3 regions of the Priestia sp. YIM B13490 genome follow, and region 2 is predicted to be linked to each of the others. Evidence: riboswitches for the same ligand, from Rfam matches in the RefSeq annotation. Region 2 holds a riboswitch; each other region holds the start of a gene.

What was found. Region 2 has a riboswitch for ZMP and ZTP ahead of ACFX4R_RS20065 (phosphoribosylaminoimidazolecarboxamide formyltransferase). Riboswitches for the same ligand answer to the same signal wherever they lie in the genome.
Region 1: linked by a shared signal. The riboswitch ahead of ACFX4R_RS09010 (glutamate/serine transporter AimA) and the one ahead of ACFX4R_RS20065 (phosphoribosylaminoimidazolecarboxamide formyltransferase) in region 2 are both predicted to bind ZMP and ZTP.
Region 3: linked by a shared signal. The riboswitch ahead of ACFX4R_RS12990 (phosphoglycerate dehydrogenase) and the one ahead of ACFX4R_RS20065 (phosphoribosylaminoimidazolecarboxamide formyltransferase) in region 2 are both predicted to bind ZMP and ZTP.

What each region holds. Positions count from the first base shown of each region.
Region 1 covers NZ_JBHZOT010000002.1:721,266-726,906, forward strand. The annotation lists gene ACFX4R_RS09010 (glutamate/serine transporter AimA) at 82-1,677, opposite strand; ZMP/ZTP riboswitch at 1,734-1,812, opposite strand; gene ACFX4R_RS09015 (cupin domain-containing protein) at 2,201-2,800, shown strand; gene ACFX4R_RS09020 (DUF3311 domain-containing protein) at 3,178-3,381, shown strand; gene ACFX4R_RS09025 (sodium:solute symporter family protein) at 3,381-4,880, shown strand; gene ACFX4R_RS09030 (alanine/glycine:cation symporter family protein) at 4,911-5,641, opposite strand, start outside.
Region 2 covers NZ_JBHZOT010000007.1:2,498-8,138, reverse strand. The annotation lists gene ACFX4R_RS20080 (cupin domain-containing protein) at 1-238, opposite strand, end outside; gene ACFX4R_RS20075 (class I SAM-dependent methyltransferase) at 291-926, opposite strand; gene yeiL (transcriptional regulator YeiL) at 1,035-1,697, shown strand; gene ACFX4R_RS20065 (phosphoribosylaminoimidazolecarboxamide formyltransferase) at 1,853-3,019, opposite strand; ZMP/ZTP riboswitch at 3,069-3,147, opposite strand; gene ACFX4R_RS20060 (dihydrofolate reductase) at 3,276-3,761, opposite strand; gene ACFX4R_RS20055 (cysteine hydrolase family protein) at 3,911-4,447, opposite strand; gene ACFX4R_RS20050 (SLC13 family permease) at 4,611-5,641, opposite strand, start outside.
Region 3 covers NZ_JBHZOT010000003.1:604,944-610,584, reverse strand. The annotation lists gene ACFX4R_RS13000 (DUF6143 family protein) at 748-1,293, opposite strand; gene ACFX4R_RS12995 (hypothetical protein) at 1,534-1,995, opposite strand; gene ACFX4R_RS12990 (phosphoglycerate dehydrogenase) at 2,119-3,318, opposite strand; ZMP/ZTP riboswitch at 3,487-3,565, opposite strand; gene htpG (molecular chaperone HtpG) at 3,776-5,641, shown strand, end outside.

The DNA of each region.
Region 1 (5,641 bases), on a different contig from region 2:
TTTTACAATATTTTGATAAAAACTAAGTCTAAATTCTCCACTGACCTAAATAAAAAAACACGAGCACGGGCTCGTGTTTTTTTATTTAGATTTAAAATTTTCTTGATTGATTTGTTCAGCTTCTTTCATATATCGGTTAGATTTGCCGCTTTTAATTCCCCAGTAATAAAAAGCTAATGATACGCAAGCAATCACTAGCATATCCCATCCGAAAGGCAAAATATTTTTGCCTCCGAATTTTTCGCTTCCTATGTAGGAAATAAAAATCATGCACGCTAAATAGATAAGCATCCAAGCCCCGGTTAAAAATTCTTTTTTAAAGCCCACCCATTTATTTTTCGCTTGGTAATAAAAATAAACAGGCAGGCCAATTGCCATAATAAAGATCACTTCACCTGTAAGTGGCCACCTTGCCCAGTAAAGCGTCAAGGAAGCAAAAACGAAGCCGCATGGCGCAATAACTGATGCCCCTTTTAAATAAAATGGACGGTAAAAGTGTGAAGCCGTTTTTCTTAATGTTATAAGCGCTACAGGACCCATAATATAAGAGATAAGCGTCGCTACTGAGATCACTTCTGCTAAGACACCCCATCCTCTAAATAAAAAGAGAAACAAGAAGCAAGCTGCTAAATTCAGCCACATAGCTGGGCGCGGGACATTGTAAAGTGGATGAAGAGTACCAAATATCTTTGGCAAGTATCCATTTTGCTGCATCCCGTATAACATTCTAGAAGTAGTTGCCGTATATGTAGCACCTGTGCCGGAAGGAGAAACAAATGCGTCTGCGTATAACACAATTGTTAGCCAGTTAATTCCAAGCGCAATCGCTAAATCAGCAAAAGGAGAATTAAAATTCAAATGATTCCATCCATCAGCAATTGATGACGGACTTACTGCTCCGATAAAGACAATTTGCAATATAATGTATACAATTCCTGCAATAAAAATTGAACCAATTACAGCTATCGGAATCGATTTATTAGGTGATTTTGCTTCTCCTGCCATATTTACAGGACTTTGAAACCCATTAAATGCAAACACAATACCTGATGTTGCCACTGCCGTTAAAACACTGGCCCACCCATAAGGGGCAACCCCATGCTCACTTGAAAAGTTTCCACTATGAAAACCAGCGAAAAATAAAGCCCCTGCCGTTAAACCAGGAATAATTAATTTAACAATCGTAATAAATGAGTTTGCTTTAGCAAAGAGATTTACCGTCCAATAGTTCACAAAAAAGTAAACGAATAATAACAAAGACGCAACTGCCAACCCCTTGGACGTTAAAATGCCATTGTCTACCAATTCATGAGTCCAGCGAGCCCACTTCCAGGGCCAAGTACTCATATATTGCACAGATGCAATAGCCTCCACTGTTATCGTTGAAGCGATTGAAATCCAGTTAGCCCAAGCAGCCAAAAAACCAATAAATGATCCGTGTGAATACTGAGGATATTTAACCATCCCCCCTGCTTGTGGAAACATCGCGCCCAGTTCAGCATATGATAGGGCAATGGTCAAAATAACCACCATTCCAATAACCCATGAAAAAATAGCCGCGGGTCCCGCAATTTGAGCTGCTTTCCATGCTCCAAACAGCCACCCTGAACCGATAATCGAACCTATGCCTGTCATGGTTAAAGCAAATGTTCCCATCTTCCTTTGCATATTGCTCATCCAAATCTACTCCTCTTCCCTAGGAAAATAAAAAAAACACTTGCGGAATTTTCTCAAGTGTTTGCCCAGGCGCGCGGCTTATACGCTATATGCTCCCCCATGGTCATCCATGTTGCGCCAGTCACATATAGGAATATATTTTTTATCAGTATATAACATTCATTTCTATTACTCAATACACAAAAATGTTTACATTACTTTTATAAAGATAATAAATTATTCGTAAAATTCCGAATAAAACTTCTGAAATCTCTTTTTAATTACAAAAAAAAACAACTAAAATCCTAACTTTTCTTGTTGTTTGATTCTTTTACTCCACGAGCAGATTACCTTCTAAAAATTATATTAATATATAATATTCATTTACATAATAAGAATTAACAGCTATATATCCATAGAATTCTTGCACTAGACCCTTTACTTATATACAATATGAAGAAAAGATACTAAAGTGAACTGCCCACCGCTTAGCTACGCTTGAAGTGGGAGACTTCTTTTAGGAAAACGTTAAAACCTACATATCATGCACTTCGCAACAAATGAAGTACTTCGAGCAAACTTCTCTGTTTACGCAAGCACAAAACAGGGAAAATTACGAAAAAAGATTGTTAGAGGGATGCTTATGAATTATGCAAATGTAAAAGTTCTTTATTTTGATGACGACGGAACCATTCCAAATCACCCTCGTCTTCCAGTTTTGTTGTATGAACACGTATTTATTAGTAAGAAAGAGAAAGTGGAGAGCATTTTTAATTCTCACAACTGGAAAAACAGCTGGGTAGGCGGCATACATGATTTTCACCATTACCACAGTAATTCTCATGAAGCACTAGGTGTAATTAGCGGATCTGCACGTTTAAAACTAGGTGGACATATGGGGGAAAATATCGTGGTGCATGCTGGCGATGTGCTCGTACTTCCTGCAGGAACAGGGCATATGCGTCTGCAGTCAACTGCTGATTTTAAAGTGGTTGGAGCTTATCCAGAGGGCATGGATTACAATTTAAGAACAGGAAAACAAACTGATCGCCCTCACGTATTTGATGAAATTGCACAAGTACCTATTCCTACAACAGATCCTGTTTATGGCGACAAAGGACCACTGACAGAGTGGTGGAACTAGACAAGCACTTATTGTCTAGTTTTTTTATTTGCTCTGTTTTATTCTTTCCATGAATCTCTATTTGAACATACAAATTCTTTTCTTATGATGCAATAGCAATATACTTTATCTCAGCGAAATAATAAAAACTTCCCGGTCAAAACTAAATTTCTTCTTTACCGTTCTCTTTTTGCTTCAAGAGCAACTTCGCTTAGATTATCCCCCTTTTTTTCCTTCGTAATCATTTCAAATATACTCCCACCATAACCTCTTTTTTGTTTTTCTAAAAAAATTTCCATAGATTATAACGAAATTTTCAAAAAACTTATTGCTTTACCATGTCAGACTTGCTATCATAGTGAACATTGTTAGATAAATTTTTAGTAGGAGGAGTAAAATTGAACAGAAAATTCATAATTTTTATTTTATTCATCATTCCATTTATTGCTCAATTCGTTTTTTTACCTTTTGTAAATAACATTCATCCAATTATTTTTGGATTACCTCTTTTGCATTTATGGTTATTTTTATGGGTCTTCTTAACGCCTGTGTGTACATTTATCATTTATCGTTTACAAAAATCTTGGGGGGACATTGAATAATGCAAGGAAATTTAACCGCACTTTTAATCACATCAGCAATTGTTCTTGTCGTTATCGCAATTGGCTTTATAGCGGGACGTGACAAATCATCTAGAAGCTCAGTTGAAGAGTGGGCTGTAGGTGGAAGACGTTTTGGAAGCCTGCTCGTCTGGCTTTTAGTAGGAGCAGATTTATATACTGCTTATACATTCCTAGGTCTTACAAGTACAGCTTATCAGGGGGGAAGCATCGCATTTTTTGCTATTCCTTACTCTGTTTTAGCCTTTTTAATTTCATACTTTTTTCTTCCAAAGCTTTGGACTGTTGCTAAAAAGCACAAACTTACTACGCTTGCTGATTATGCCAGAGAACGTTTTAGCAGTAAATTTCTCTCCTCTTTAATTGCTATAGTAGGTGTATTGATGCTCATTCCATATATTGATCTTCAGCTTAGCGGTATTCAAGATACTCTTCGCGTTGCAGGAACTGGCTACATTAACGTAAAAGCAGTCGTTATTCTTTCATTCTTTCTTGTGGCTCTTTATACCTTTTTCAGCGGAATTAAAGGTCCCACATATACGGCAATTATTAAAGATATTTTAGTATGGGCGATTATGTTATTTATGGTTGTTTCTCTGCCAATTATGCATTTTGGAAGCTGGGGCAACATGATCGACAATGTTGCAAAGGATTCACCTCAGCTATTAACGATCCCAACACAAGGACCTAAAGGCATTCCATGGTTTATTACAGCATCACTCGTATCTGCTTTAGCTTTATTCATGTGGGCCCACGCTGCTACAGGTGTTTTCACTGCTAAAAGTGCAGATTCGCTTCGTAAAAATGCTATTTTCTTACCGCTTTACAATATTGTTTTAATTCTAGTCATCTTCTTAGGATTTATTGCTTATCAAGTATTACCTCAAGATACAACGGATCCTAGATTAGCATTATTAACCTTAATTCAATATTCATATGGCGGCATTGGCCAAGGGTTAGCTTATGCAACGATTGCTCTTGCTTCATTAATTCCATGTTCTATCATGGCTATCGGAGCGTCTAACTTATTTGCAAATAATATATTCAGAGATTTAATTAATCCAAATGTACAGGGTAAAACATTAACAATGGTTACTCGTTCGATGGTTTTCGTTGTTATTGGACTGGCACTTTTATTCGGTTTATTATTCCCTCAAGCACTTGTTTCCCTACAGTTACTAGGGGTATCCGGTATGGTACAAATCTTCCCGGCTATCGTTATCAGTCTGTTCTGGAGAAATCAATCGAAAGAAAGTACGATTGCTGGATTAGTAGTAGGGCTGGTTGTGACGTTTACCGTACATGCCACAGGAAATTCATTTGGTCTTTATGAAGGATTCTGGGGATTATTATCTAACTTACTCGTAGTTGTTATTTTAAATCCAATCTTTTCGGCCAAAACAAAAGCAGCAACTAACGGCGTGAAAGAAACATTGTTTTCTAAAGGCACTGCGCAAACTGAATTAAAGAAAAACGCATAAAAAAAGTTCAGCCAATTGGCTGAACTTTTTTTAGATAATATTCTCTTTTTCAGAAGGGGGCGGAGCAGATTCTCTTTCCCAACATTCGATATTTTGATTGTTTTCTAACGCATCTCTATAAAAGACTGGATTTTTTCCTTCCTTTTTTTGCTCAGTATAGTCATGCAAGGCGGAAAATGCCACTTTCGATAATAGAAAAATAGCAATCAAGTTCACGACTACCATCATCCCCATAAATAAGTCTGCCAAATTCCATACAAGCTGAAGCTGAGCGATCGATCCAAAAATAACCATCGCTAAAACACCTACACGATAAGACCAAAGCCACAACTTATTTGAATTTAAAAACTCAATATTCGTTTCTCCATAATAATAATTGCCAATTAGCGTACTAAAAGCAAATAGAAATACCATGATAGCTAAAAACCCTGATGCCCAAGAGCCAATATGGGTACTAAGAGAAGCTTGCGTTAGTTCAATGCCGCTTAGTCCCTGCTTATAGGCGGGGGATAAGAGAACGATAAATGCTGTGCTTGTACAAATCACGAGTGTATCCGTCAAGACACCAAATGCTTGGATAAGACCTTGTTTAACTGGATGGCTCGTCACTGCAGTTGCCGCGGCGTTGGGAGCACTTCCCATTCCTGCTTCATTGGAAAACAGTCCGCGCTTTACTCCGTTGATTAACGTTGCACCAATTGACCCCCCAAGCGCCTGTTCAAATCCAAATGCATTTTTCACAATTAGAGATAGAACCGCAG
Region 2 (5,641 bases):
CTGGTATAAGTAACGTATCATTCGGTTTTAACACGGCTGTATCCCTATCTTTAAAATCAATTAAAAGTTCTCCCTCCAAAACCATAAAAAGCTCATCTGAATTAGAATGATAGTGCCATTTGTATTCGCCTGAAAATACAGCTATACGAAGACAGTGATTATTAATATTCGATACAGGAAAATTCACGTGTTGATCTTTAATATCTTTTGTAATTTCTTGAAGATTAATCTTTTCCAGCTCTAATTTCTCTAGCATTACAATTCCCCTTTATATGTTATCTATAATAAATTCAATTTAATTTCCCCATGTAAACTAAACCATTTGAACGATTTCCATTCATAGTTGTATATTCTACTTTCTTGTATTCTAAGGTTTCAAATTGATCTACCCATTCTTTCACACGTTCTTCGCTATGATGACGTAAAATGGCCCCATCTGGTAATTCAAAAACCCCGTATGTATGATACTTAGTGAGTGCCTTTTCATAACGTAATTTATTTCTTTCATCACTATTCAGTAGAAAGTCGTTGATGTAAATAATACCTCCTGGCTTTAGTACCCGTTTAATCTCATTTAAAATAGCGTTTTGTTCCTCACTTTTATGAACACATGTTAAAACTGCAAAAAGTAAGACAGCATCCAAAGAATCATTAGAAAAAGGAAGCTTCCCACTTTGAATAACTTGAAAATCGATTTCTGAGTTATGAGACTTAGCTCTTTTAATCATTTCTTCTGAAAAGTCTACACCATGTAAATTGTTATAATCGTAACTTCTTAATTCCAATAAAGTCCGTCCATACCCACAACCATAATCTAATATGGCAGCATTGTGATTAACATGTGTTAGGAATAATTCAGGTTGAAAAGGCGTAGTAAATTCTTTTTTATTAGCTACTTCATTCCAATATTCATCTTGTTTGATCATCTTTATGAAACAACTCCCTATTGATCTATCAACTTTTATTGCATCATAGCATGTAAAAACATAAAATAATGTGAGATATCTCATATTTTTATAATAGTAGGAGAAAAAATGAAATTTTTAAACGAGCCTATGCAAAGTTACTATATCGAGAAATACTCTATTCAATCACTTTTTTCCTTTCCAATTACTCCATTTATTCAGGTCTGCGAATTTGAACGTGGTGAATTTATCTATAAGGAAGGCTCCTATCCTCAATATATTTATTATCTTGTTGAAGGTAAGGCAAAACTCTATGTTACACACGAAAATGGGAAAGTGTCCTTGATTAATTTTTTACAAGCTCCAACATTTATGGGGGAAGTGGAACTATTAAATTCACAAAGATATTCTAAAGCTATACAAACTGTCACTAAAACCATTTGTTTAGCTATTCCTATTAACACCTGTAAAAATAAGCTCTTAACAGATGTAACATTTCTCAGATATTTATGCAGTTTTTTAAGTGAGAAAGCAACTAAAATTTCAGCAAAGTATACACAAAATCAGGCCTATCCACTCGAGAACCGTCTTGCTGCTTTTATAATGTTGTCGGCTGATGATAACTTTTATAAAGAAAAACATACTGAAGTATGCGAATACTTGGGTGTATCATATCGCCATCTACTCCATGTACTAGCCCAGCTATGTAAATCAAAGACTATTGAAAAGCAGTCGCGAGGTTACATTATTAGGGACAAAGAACGTTTGAAAAAATTAGCTGAATTAAATTAAAGACACTCATAATAACCTCGTTTCATAAGAAAGATGACTATATGTAAATGATATAAAATGTAGTTGCCATAATCGCATGTATCGAAAACATTCTAGAAGAGCCAATCCCTTTATAAGTCTTGGCTCTTTTGGGCTAATCATATTTAATTCATAGCTCAATGATGGAATACACGTATACCTGAATGTGCCATGATCATCCCATATTCATTTGCTGCCTGTGTAACTTGTTCATCTCGTAAAGAATTTCCTGTTTGAACCACATATTTAACGCCACTTTGAGCCGCACGATCGATATTATCACGGAAAGGTAGAAAAGCGTCGGATGCATAGGAAACGCCTTTTAATCTTTTTAGCCATTCTCGTTTTTCACTCTTACTTAGCCTAGCAGGGACCTCCTCAAAACATTGTTTCCAGTGCTCATTTTCTACCTCAGTAATATCATCATTCAGCCATCCATCAATTGCATTATTAACTTCTACACGAGAAATGCCTTCTCTGAACTTCATGTTAAGGGCTCTTGGATGTTGTCTTAGCCACCATTTATCAGCTTTTTCAGCAGCCAACCTCGTACAATGAATACGGGACTGCTGTCCAGCACCAATTCCAATTGTTTGGCCATCTAATGCGAAACAAATGGAGTTTGATTGTGTATATTTTAATGTAATAAGAGCAACAAGAAGGTCTCTCTTTGCATGATCAGGGATATCACATTGAGTCGTAACAATCTGATTGAAAACTTCTTTCCCAATCTGTACATCATTTCTTTGTTGTTCTAGAGTAATGCCAAATATCGTTCTTTTTTCAATTAGATCAGGCACATAATTTGGATCAATCTCTAAAATTAGATATTTTCCTTTCTTTTTCTGTTTCAAAATCTCTAGTGCTTCTTGAGTGTAGCTTGGTGAAACAATCATATCAGAAACCTCTGTTTTGAGGAGATTAGCTACAGTTATATCCACTTCATCACTAAAAGCAGCACAATCTCCAAATGAAGACATCCTATCTGTCCCACGCGCTCTTGCATAAGCAATCGCTAATGGAGACAGGTCTAGGCCTTTAACAAAATAGGATTCAGTAAGTGTCTCATTTAGTGGAGAGTACACAGCTGCACCTGCTGGACTTACGTGTTTAAAGGATGCAGCTGCAGGTTGATCAGTAGCCTGTCGAAGCTCCCGAACCAGTTGAAAAGCGTTTAATGCATCTAGAAAGTTAATATAACTCGCTTCTCCATTTAAGATTTTAATAGGCGTGTTTTTAGCATTCTGAACTTTAGCTTTACTTTGATTTGGGTTCATTCCGTACCGTAAACCAATCTCTTTCATGTAAAAAATCCCCTTTCTAAATAAAAAAAGTATTTGAACTCATGTTCAAATACTTTGCCCAGGCGTACGGCCGTTATCTATGTGCTTCCTCATGGTCCTCCATGTTTACGCCAGTAACACATAGTCTGTTTTATAGGTAAATTTTACATAATAAAAGTAATTTTAACAATACTTTTATCTAAATTTTTCTTTTTAAATTATATATTATATACTAATCTAATTTACATAAAAGGTATTTATTGGTATCTTAACTTAATTAGTTGATTTTTTCATATACATGAAAGTAATGTTCATAATGATTTCTTTCATCTTCAATACCTTTTTCAACCGATAACTCTTTCCATAGAGAAAAATCAAACTCTGGAAAGAAGCGATCACCTTTGAAATAATGATTGATTTTAGTTATGTACAATTTATGAGTGTAGGGTTGGAATTGTCGATAAATTTCCTCTCCTCCAAGGATAAATACTTCTTCCCCTTCGCACATGGAAAGAGCTTGTTCAACTGAATGAGCTATATAACAACCTGGAGCTTTATAATTTTCATTTGTGGTCATTATAATATTTTTACGTCCCTCCAGAGGTTTTCCGATGGATTCATAATTCTTCCTACCTAAAATAATTGAATGCCCCATAGTAACTTTTCTTAGATATTTCCAATCATTTGGGAGTCTCCAGGGAATATCATTATCCTTCCCAATTACATTTTCTTTTCCTACAGCAACCATTGCAGATATGATCATATGGTCCCTCCCCCCTTTTCTTTAATTTTAACAAATAAAGGAGGACTAGATGTATATCCTATACGAAATTAGTTACCATAATGTGCGTTCCAGGAACAAAAAACAGCCTTTGAAAGGCTGTTTTTTCCTTTGAAAAGTTATTTATTAGATTAAAATATAATTTTCTTTACTTCTTTTAATGTAACGAATCTGCCGCCTAGAATATTATTATGATGTTCTACTATTTTTGAAGCTGAAAGCACAGCCGTATCAAATGTGCTATGAGCATCTTTTACTAAGATATTCTCTTTATAACCTAAGCTATATGCTCTTCTACAAGTAGTATCTAAACAAAATTCAGTTTGCATCCCTGCAATGACTAATCTTCCAATTTCAAGTTCCTGAAGTTTTTTATGTAGAGTTGTTTGATAAAATGCGTCCCAAGAAGATTTTTGAATAACTATGTCTGTTGGTAAGGGGCTAACATCACGATGGATTTCCCATGTGACTTTTCCTTCACTAAGCATACTATTATAACTAGGGTCTGTATGCTGGATATAGATAATTGGCACATTAGATTGGTGAGCTTTTTCCCTTAGATAAGTAATATTTTGAAGCACTTGCTGTTCATTCCATAAAGATCCACCTTCATAAGAAAACATGATGTTTTGGACATCTATAAGCAACAAAGCCGTTTTTTTACTCATTTCGTTGTATCCCCCTATTGAGTTATGTGGAAAAAAATTAAAAATACTATTATATCAAATTAAAATCTCATAATAAAAAACCAATTTCTCAGTATTAAAATTTGAGAAATTGGTTTTTTTATATTGGTAGAACCCCAAAGTTGTTTAAACCAATTACTTTGTATTAAAAGAAATGTTGATTTTTCATCGTAAAATAATAAACAAGAGTTAAAAGAGCTAAAATCGAAAAGTTATAAAAGCTAAACCTTATAAGGTACATTTTACTTTTTTGTGGATCTCTCTTAATAAAAAGTTTAAATGAAATTACACTTGCGAGGGAAGCCACAATCGTGCCAAGTCCACCTAAATTCACACCTACTAATAAAGGCTGCCAATTCACGGAGAATTTTGATAAAAAGATCGCAGCTGGTACATTGCTTATCAGTTGGCTTAAAATTATGGAACTGAAAAAGATAGATGTGGGACTTTTGAGATTTTCGTTGGCAAATGTCTGTACTACCTTTAATTCCGATATGTTTCCTATAAATATAAAAAAGCATATAAAAGTAATAAGCAATAAATAATCAATTTTCTTCAATAATTTTATGTCAAGTATACATGCGGTTCCCAATACGATGATAAACGCAAGTTTATAGCTTAAAACCCCTAGTATGGATACAGATATGATGCCAAATAGTATTCCCCATACTGTTGCTTTTTTTTTATTATTTATAGGAATATACGGAAGTTCCATTTCCAATGTTTTACTATTCAATCTTTGATTAAGAAAGAATAACAGAATAATTCCAAGAACCACTAATAGAAGGATTGTTGTGAAAAATTGTATAGGCCTTATTCCGTAGTTAGTAAATATGAAAAGATTTTGAGGATTTCCCATTGGAGTTAGACTGCTTCCAATGTTAGCCGCAATTGTCTCTAATATAACAGTATCTAACATAGAAGTTTGTATAATCTTACTAATTATAAGTGTTAATGGTACAAATGTTATTAATGCAACATCATTCGTTACAAGCATGGAACTAAAAAAGCATAATAAAATTAGGATTGCTGAAACACTTTTACTATTATGACATTTACTTAGTATAGCAATGGCGAACTTATCCAATAGTTTAAGCTCTTCCAGAGCCTTAACTACGAGCATAAGATTAAATAAACTGACTAATACTTTAAAATTTATATATTCTAGCTTTGGTG
Region 3 (5,641 bases), on a different contig from region 2:
CATGTGAAAAGCAATTCATCAATATTAATCCGCCGTAAAAGTATACCTTTACGACCCTTGTGCAATTACTGGTTATACGGATATACTCAATCAATTCTTTAAATTTCGCAGCTTTTTATAGGGTTTCTAATACTCATCTATAATGAAATGATCATCACAAACTTCGTTAAAATCGTTCTCTTCGTGGAGATCTACTTCTTTATCTTTAGATATCTCGGTTTCTTGTGTAAATAGTTTAAAAAGCTTTTTTAACATTGTTCCACCTCATATCTTTCATTAATACATTCAGTATGATTAATTTATATGAAGCCAGTATGAATTGAAACTTAAGATAATGTGAATGTAGACATTAACGTGAGATGTTAAGCATGCTTATACCCTGGACAAAAAAGTTATTTCATTCTACAAAGAAGTGATTAGTATATCAGCTGTATGTGGCATTCGTTCTATAACAGTCGTCTTTGTTATTCGTTTTGCTATTGTACTAGGTAGCTTAGTTTTATGTATTATCGCTTTAATCCCTTAGTTATCAACATCCTTAAATACCATTCAAATGGTTTGTGTAGTTGGAATTATCCTTTTGCTTGCTTTGTTTTTCTTGGGTGATATCCACAATCAAACGAAAAAACGCAAGCTATAAAAAAGAACTTTGTATGCTGCTGCAAAGTTCTTTTCATAAACACTTACTGTTTGTTAAGAACTGTATGAAATAGCTCATACACTTCTCATACAATCGCTAAGACCTATTCAGTTAACAGTCCTTCTTACGTTTTTTTCAAACCATCCATATGCAATTTCAGCTTTAATTTCTTTATTTCCCGGAGAAACTAGGAAAATAACGTATGAACCGTTGTTTGGAAAGATAAATTTTCCATCTTCATCACTTACTAATGTACTTTTCGGCGGAACAACACGGTTAAATACGTTTACCCCTTTGGTAGGAAAGCCTTTTACCATTTCTGCAAATTTAATTTTCCCTTTTGGCTTTGAACGTATTGTAGTATTTGCTGGACTCACATTATCTGAAGTTGTTCCTTTTCCAGGCGGGATAGAATTAAACCAAATTTCAGCAGTAAAAGGTTCGTTGGAATAGTTAGTGATAGTAAAAGCATTCACAAATAAATCTACTCCGGAGCCGGAAGGGTTAACTAACCCGCCCCAAGCATTTCTATTTCCACCAAAACGAATAGGCTCAGTTTGTCCGACAAAATAGTCTCCTTTTAAAGATTGATATAAAGGATTAGGTATATTAACGGCTTTAATATAAGGTTTACTCGACTCGTAATTCGACATACAATCATCTCCTTTCTGTACTATATTTTATGAAGTTTTTCTATAAATGCTTGGACACATGCATTTAGAAATATATTTAATCTTTATATAAACGCAAAAAGATAGACCCGGTACTGAGCCTATCTTTTCCTATCGCTTAATGCCCTCGTCGACTGCTGGTGTATAAACGGATTGTTTTTTGACTTTATATTCCGATGCTTTTTTAATACTTCTACTATCACTTCTTAAAGTAGTAATCACCTATTCTTTTGTAGTCATAGAATGAAGAATCCTTACCTTTTTTTCGCAATATTCAACAATTTCATAACAGGCTGTGAGAATATCATGTCTAGACAGTTCTATTTCATCAAATACAAATTTTGAAAGTTGCTTCTGCAGAACCTCCAGCTTTTTGCTGTCTTCTTCATCGATCCATAGCCCTTCCGTAATACACACATCTGCTATTTTGTTAATAGATTGAGCCGTCCAGTTTAAGCCAGCTGAAGAAACAGTTTTTGTAAGTAAATCGTTTTTTATAGCTAGAATAACTTGACACACATGGGTATAGGCATCAACTTTCTTTTGGATAAATGCTTTGCGAAGCTCTTGTTTGTATTGCTCTTTCGACATCACTATAGCTACAACAGACGTAATGAATGTTCCTGCCAGCGCGATGAGCGACCCTATCAAAATTCCTATCAGTTCTCCTGACAAAACGTTCACCTCTTTAAAGGTATTTCTATATGCTATGAGAATGAAGGAATTGATATGAGGTAAACACCATGTAAAAACAGCCCTAACTTTTCTAAGTTAGGGCTGTAACACTAAAATATGATGGGAACCAAATTAGATAATACGACTTGTAATAATTCCTTCAATTTGACCGATTTTTTCTTCTAGCTCAGGCACAATCTCGTCACTTACTTGATTGTCAATATCGATCATTGTATACGCATATTCACCGCGGCTTCTGTTCACCATATCTGCGATGTTTAAATTGTAGTTTGAGAATACTTGCGTAAGTTGTCCTACCATATTCGGCACGTTGTGATGGAAAGCAGCTACGCGTTTTTTCCCAGTGTAAGGAAGAGATGCATTCGGGAAGTTCACTGAGTTTTTAACGTTTCCTGTTTCTAAGAAATTTTTCACTTGACGTGCTGCCATTACCGCACAGTTTTCTTCTGATTCTTGAGTTGATGCCCCTAGATGAGGAATTGGCACAACATTTTTCATGTTCAAGACATTTTGATTTGGGAAATCTGTAATGTATCTTCCAACTTTTCCACTTTCAAGAGCAGCTTTCATATCTTCTTCGTTTACAAGCTCACCGCGTGAGAAGTTCAAAATATGAACATCAGGTTTCATGATGCTAAACGTTTCTTTATTGAAAACACCTTTTGTATCGTCCGTTAATGGAACGTGAACCGTAATATAGTCAGATGCTGCAAATAGTTCTTCTAGAGACATTGCACGCTGTACGTTGCGAGACAAATTCCAAGCTGTATTAACAGAAATGAATGGATCAAAACCAATTACGTCCATATCTAAATCAAGCGCATCGTTTGCTACAAGAGCACCAATTGCACCTAAACCAATAACGCCTAACGTTTTACCTTTGATTTCTTTTCCAACAAACTGTTTTTTACCTGCTTCAACTAACTTAGGAATTTGATCACCTTGGCCATCCAATCCTTTTGTCCATTCAACTCCAGCAAATAAGTTACGAGAAGAAGCCATAATTGTAGTTAAAACCATTTCTTTTACTGCGTTTGCATTAGCTCCTGGCGTATTAAATACAACGATACCTTGCTCCGTGCAAGCGTCCACCGGTATATTATTAACCCCTGCTCCAGCTCGTGCAATAGCTTTTAAATTTTGGTCAAATGCCATGCTGTGCATGTTAAAGCTACGCACGACAATCGCATCTGGACTTTCGCTGTCGTTGTCAATTTGATAACCTTCTTGATTAAAAACATTTAGACCTTTTTGTGCAATGTTGTTTAATGTTTTGATTGTTTGTACTTTTTTTAATGTTAATGTGCTCATTTTGTACTCTCCTCTGATTATCATCGTAGTTTTACATGTTTTTACCTTTGGATAAAGGAACTTCATTTTTATTTTTTTAAAAAGTCTGGTTTTTTAGCCTACATATGTGATAACTTCTATATCCTCTCCCCCTAAACAGAAAGAGGTAAGAGATATGTATTAATCCCTTACCTCTGCCCAGGCGAACGGCTACGTCACTATATGCTTCCTCACGGTTATCCGCGTTTCGCCAGTCACATATAGTCTTTGAAATTAAGTATATTCTAGCAAACTCTTTCAGAACGTTCAACCTTTTTTTAAAAGTTTGCTTTTTTCAGTCTAATTTTTAATCTCTTTAGCGAATCTCCTAATATATTGACAAATACCCTAATACATGTTAAATAAGAAGAGTGATTAGCACTCTATCCACTCAAGTGCTAATTATTTTATAAGCCCTATTTGGAAAGGAGAATTTCTTATGTCAAAAAAAGAATTCAAAGCTGAATCAAAGCGATTATTAGAGATGATGATTAATTCCATCTATTCTCAAAAAGAAGTATTTTTGAGAGAACTTCTATCAAATTCAAGTGATGCAATCGATAAAATTTATTACAAAGCCTTAACAGACGACTCCTTGCGTTTTAACAAAGAAAGCTATTACATAAAAGTAACACCAGATAAAACTAACCGTACCTTAACCATTACGGATACTGGAATTGGCATGACGCAAGAAGAGCTTGAAAGCAGCTTGGGCACAATTGCGCGAAGCGGTTCCCTTGCGTTTAAAAACGAAAATGAAACAAAGGACGGGCACACGATTATCGGCCAATTCGGCGTTGGGTTTTACGCAGCGTTCATGGTGGCAGATGTCGTGACCGTGATTAGTAAAGCGTTAGGCTGCGATGAAGCCTATAAATGGGAATCTACTGGTGCTGATGGCTATACAATCGAACCTTGCGAAAAAGAAACGGTTGGGACTCAAATTATTTTAAAAATTAAAGAAAATACAGAAGATGAAACATATGATGAGTATCTAGAAGATTATCGTTTAAAAGAGATTATTAAAAAGTATTCAGACTTTATCCGCTACCCGATTAAAATGGACATAACGGAAAAACGTCCTAAAGAAGGTTCTGATAACGAGCTAGAAGATTATACAGAAGAGCAAGTTATCAACAGTATGGTACCGATCTGGAAGAAAAATAAAAATGAATTGACTTCAGAAGACTATGAGCAGTTTTATTCAGAAAAGCGCTACGGATTTGATAAACCGCTCACTCACCTTCATATTAATGTGGATGGAACGATTCGCTACAATGCCATTTTATTTATTCCAGAAAATAGTCCGTTTGATTACTACTCAAAAGAATTTGAAAAAGGGCTTGAACTGTATTCAAACGGCGTCTTAATTATGAATAAATGTGCAGATCTTCTTCCAGATTACTTTAGCTTTGTAAAAGGTATGGTAGATTCTGAAGATTTATCTCTTAATATTTCACGTGAAATTTTGCAGCAAGACCGACAGCTTCAGCTGATTGCCAAAAACATCGGCAAGAAAATCAAAAATGAATTAAAAAGCTTACTTAAAAACGAACGTGAAAAGTACGAGAAGTTTTATGAATCATTTGGCCGCCAGCTGAAGTACGGTGTTTACAGTGACTTTGGCAGCAACAAAGACGTATTAAAAGACCTGCTTTTATTCTATTCTTCTACAGAGAAAAAGCTCGTAACACTAGACGAATATGTATCGCGCATGCCTGAGGATCAAAGGTATATCTATTATGCATCAGGCGAATCGTACGACCGAATTGAAAAGCTTCCTCAAGCAGAATTGGTTGCAGATAAAGGTTACGAAATTCTATATTTTACAGAAGATATCGATGAATTTGCGATTAAAATGTTAATGACGTACGAAGAAAAAGAATTTAAATCTGTTTCAAGCAGTGACTTAGGGATTGAAGCAGAAGAAGAACAGCTCAATGAGTCTGAGGAAAGAGAAAATAAAGAGCTATTTGACTATATGAAAAAAGCTTTGGGGGGAAAAATAGGAGATGTGCGCGCGTCTAAACGTTTAAAAACACATCCCGTTTGCTTATCAGCTGATGGTGAAGTAACGATTGAAATGGAGAAAATTTTAAGTGCGATGCCTGACAATCAGCATGTAAAAGCAGAAAAAGTGTTAGAAATTAACGTAAATCATGATGTATTTGCTTCTTTAAAAGATGCATTTGAAAATGATAAAGGGAAATTAGACCTTTATACAAATTTATTATATAACCAAGCTCTTCTAATTGAAGGCTTATCTATTAGTGATCCCGTTGAATTCACAAATGATATTTGTAAA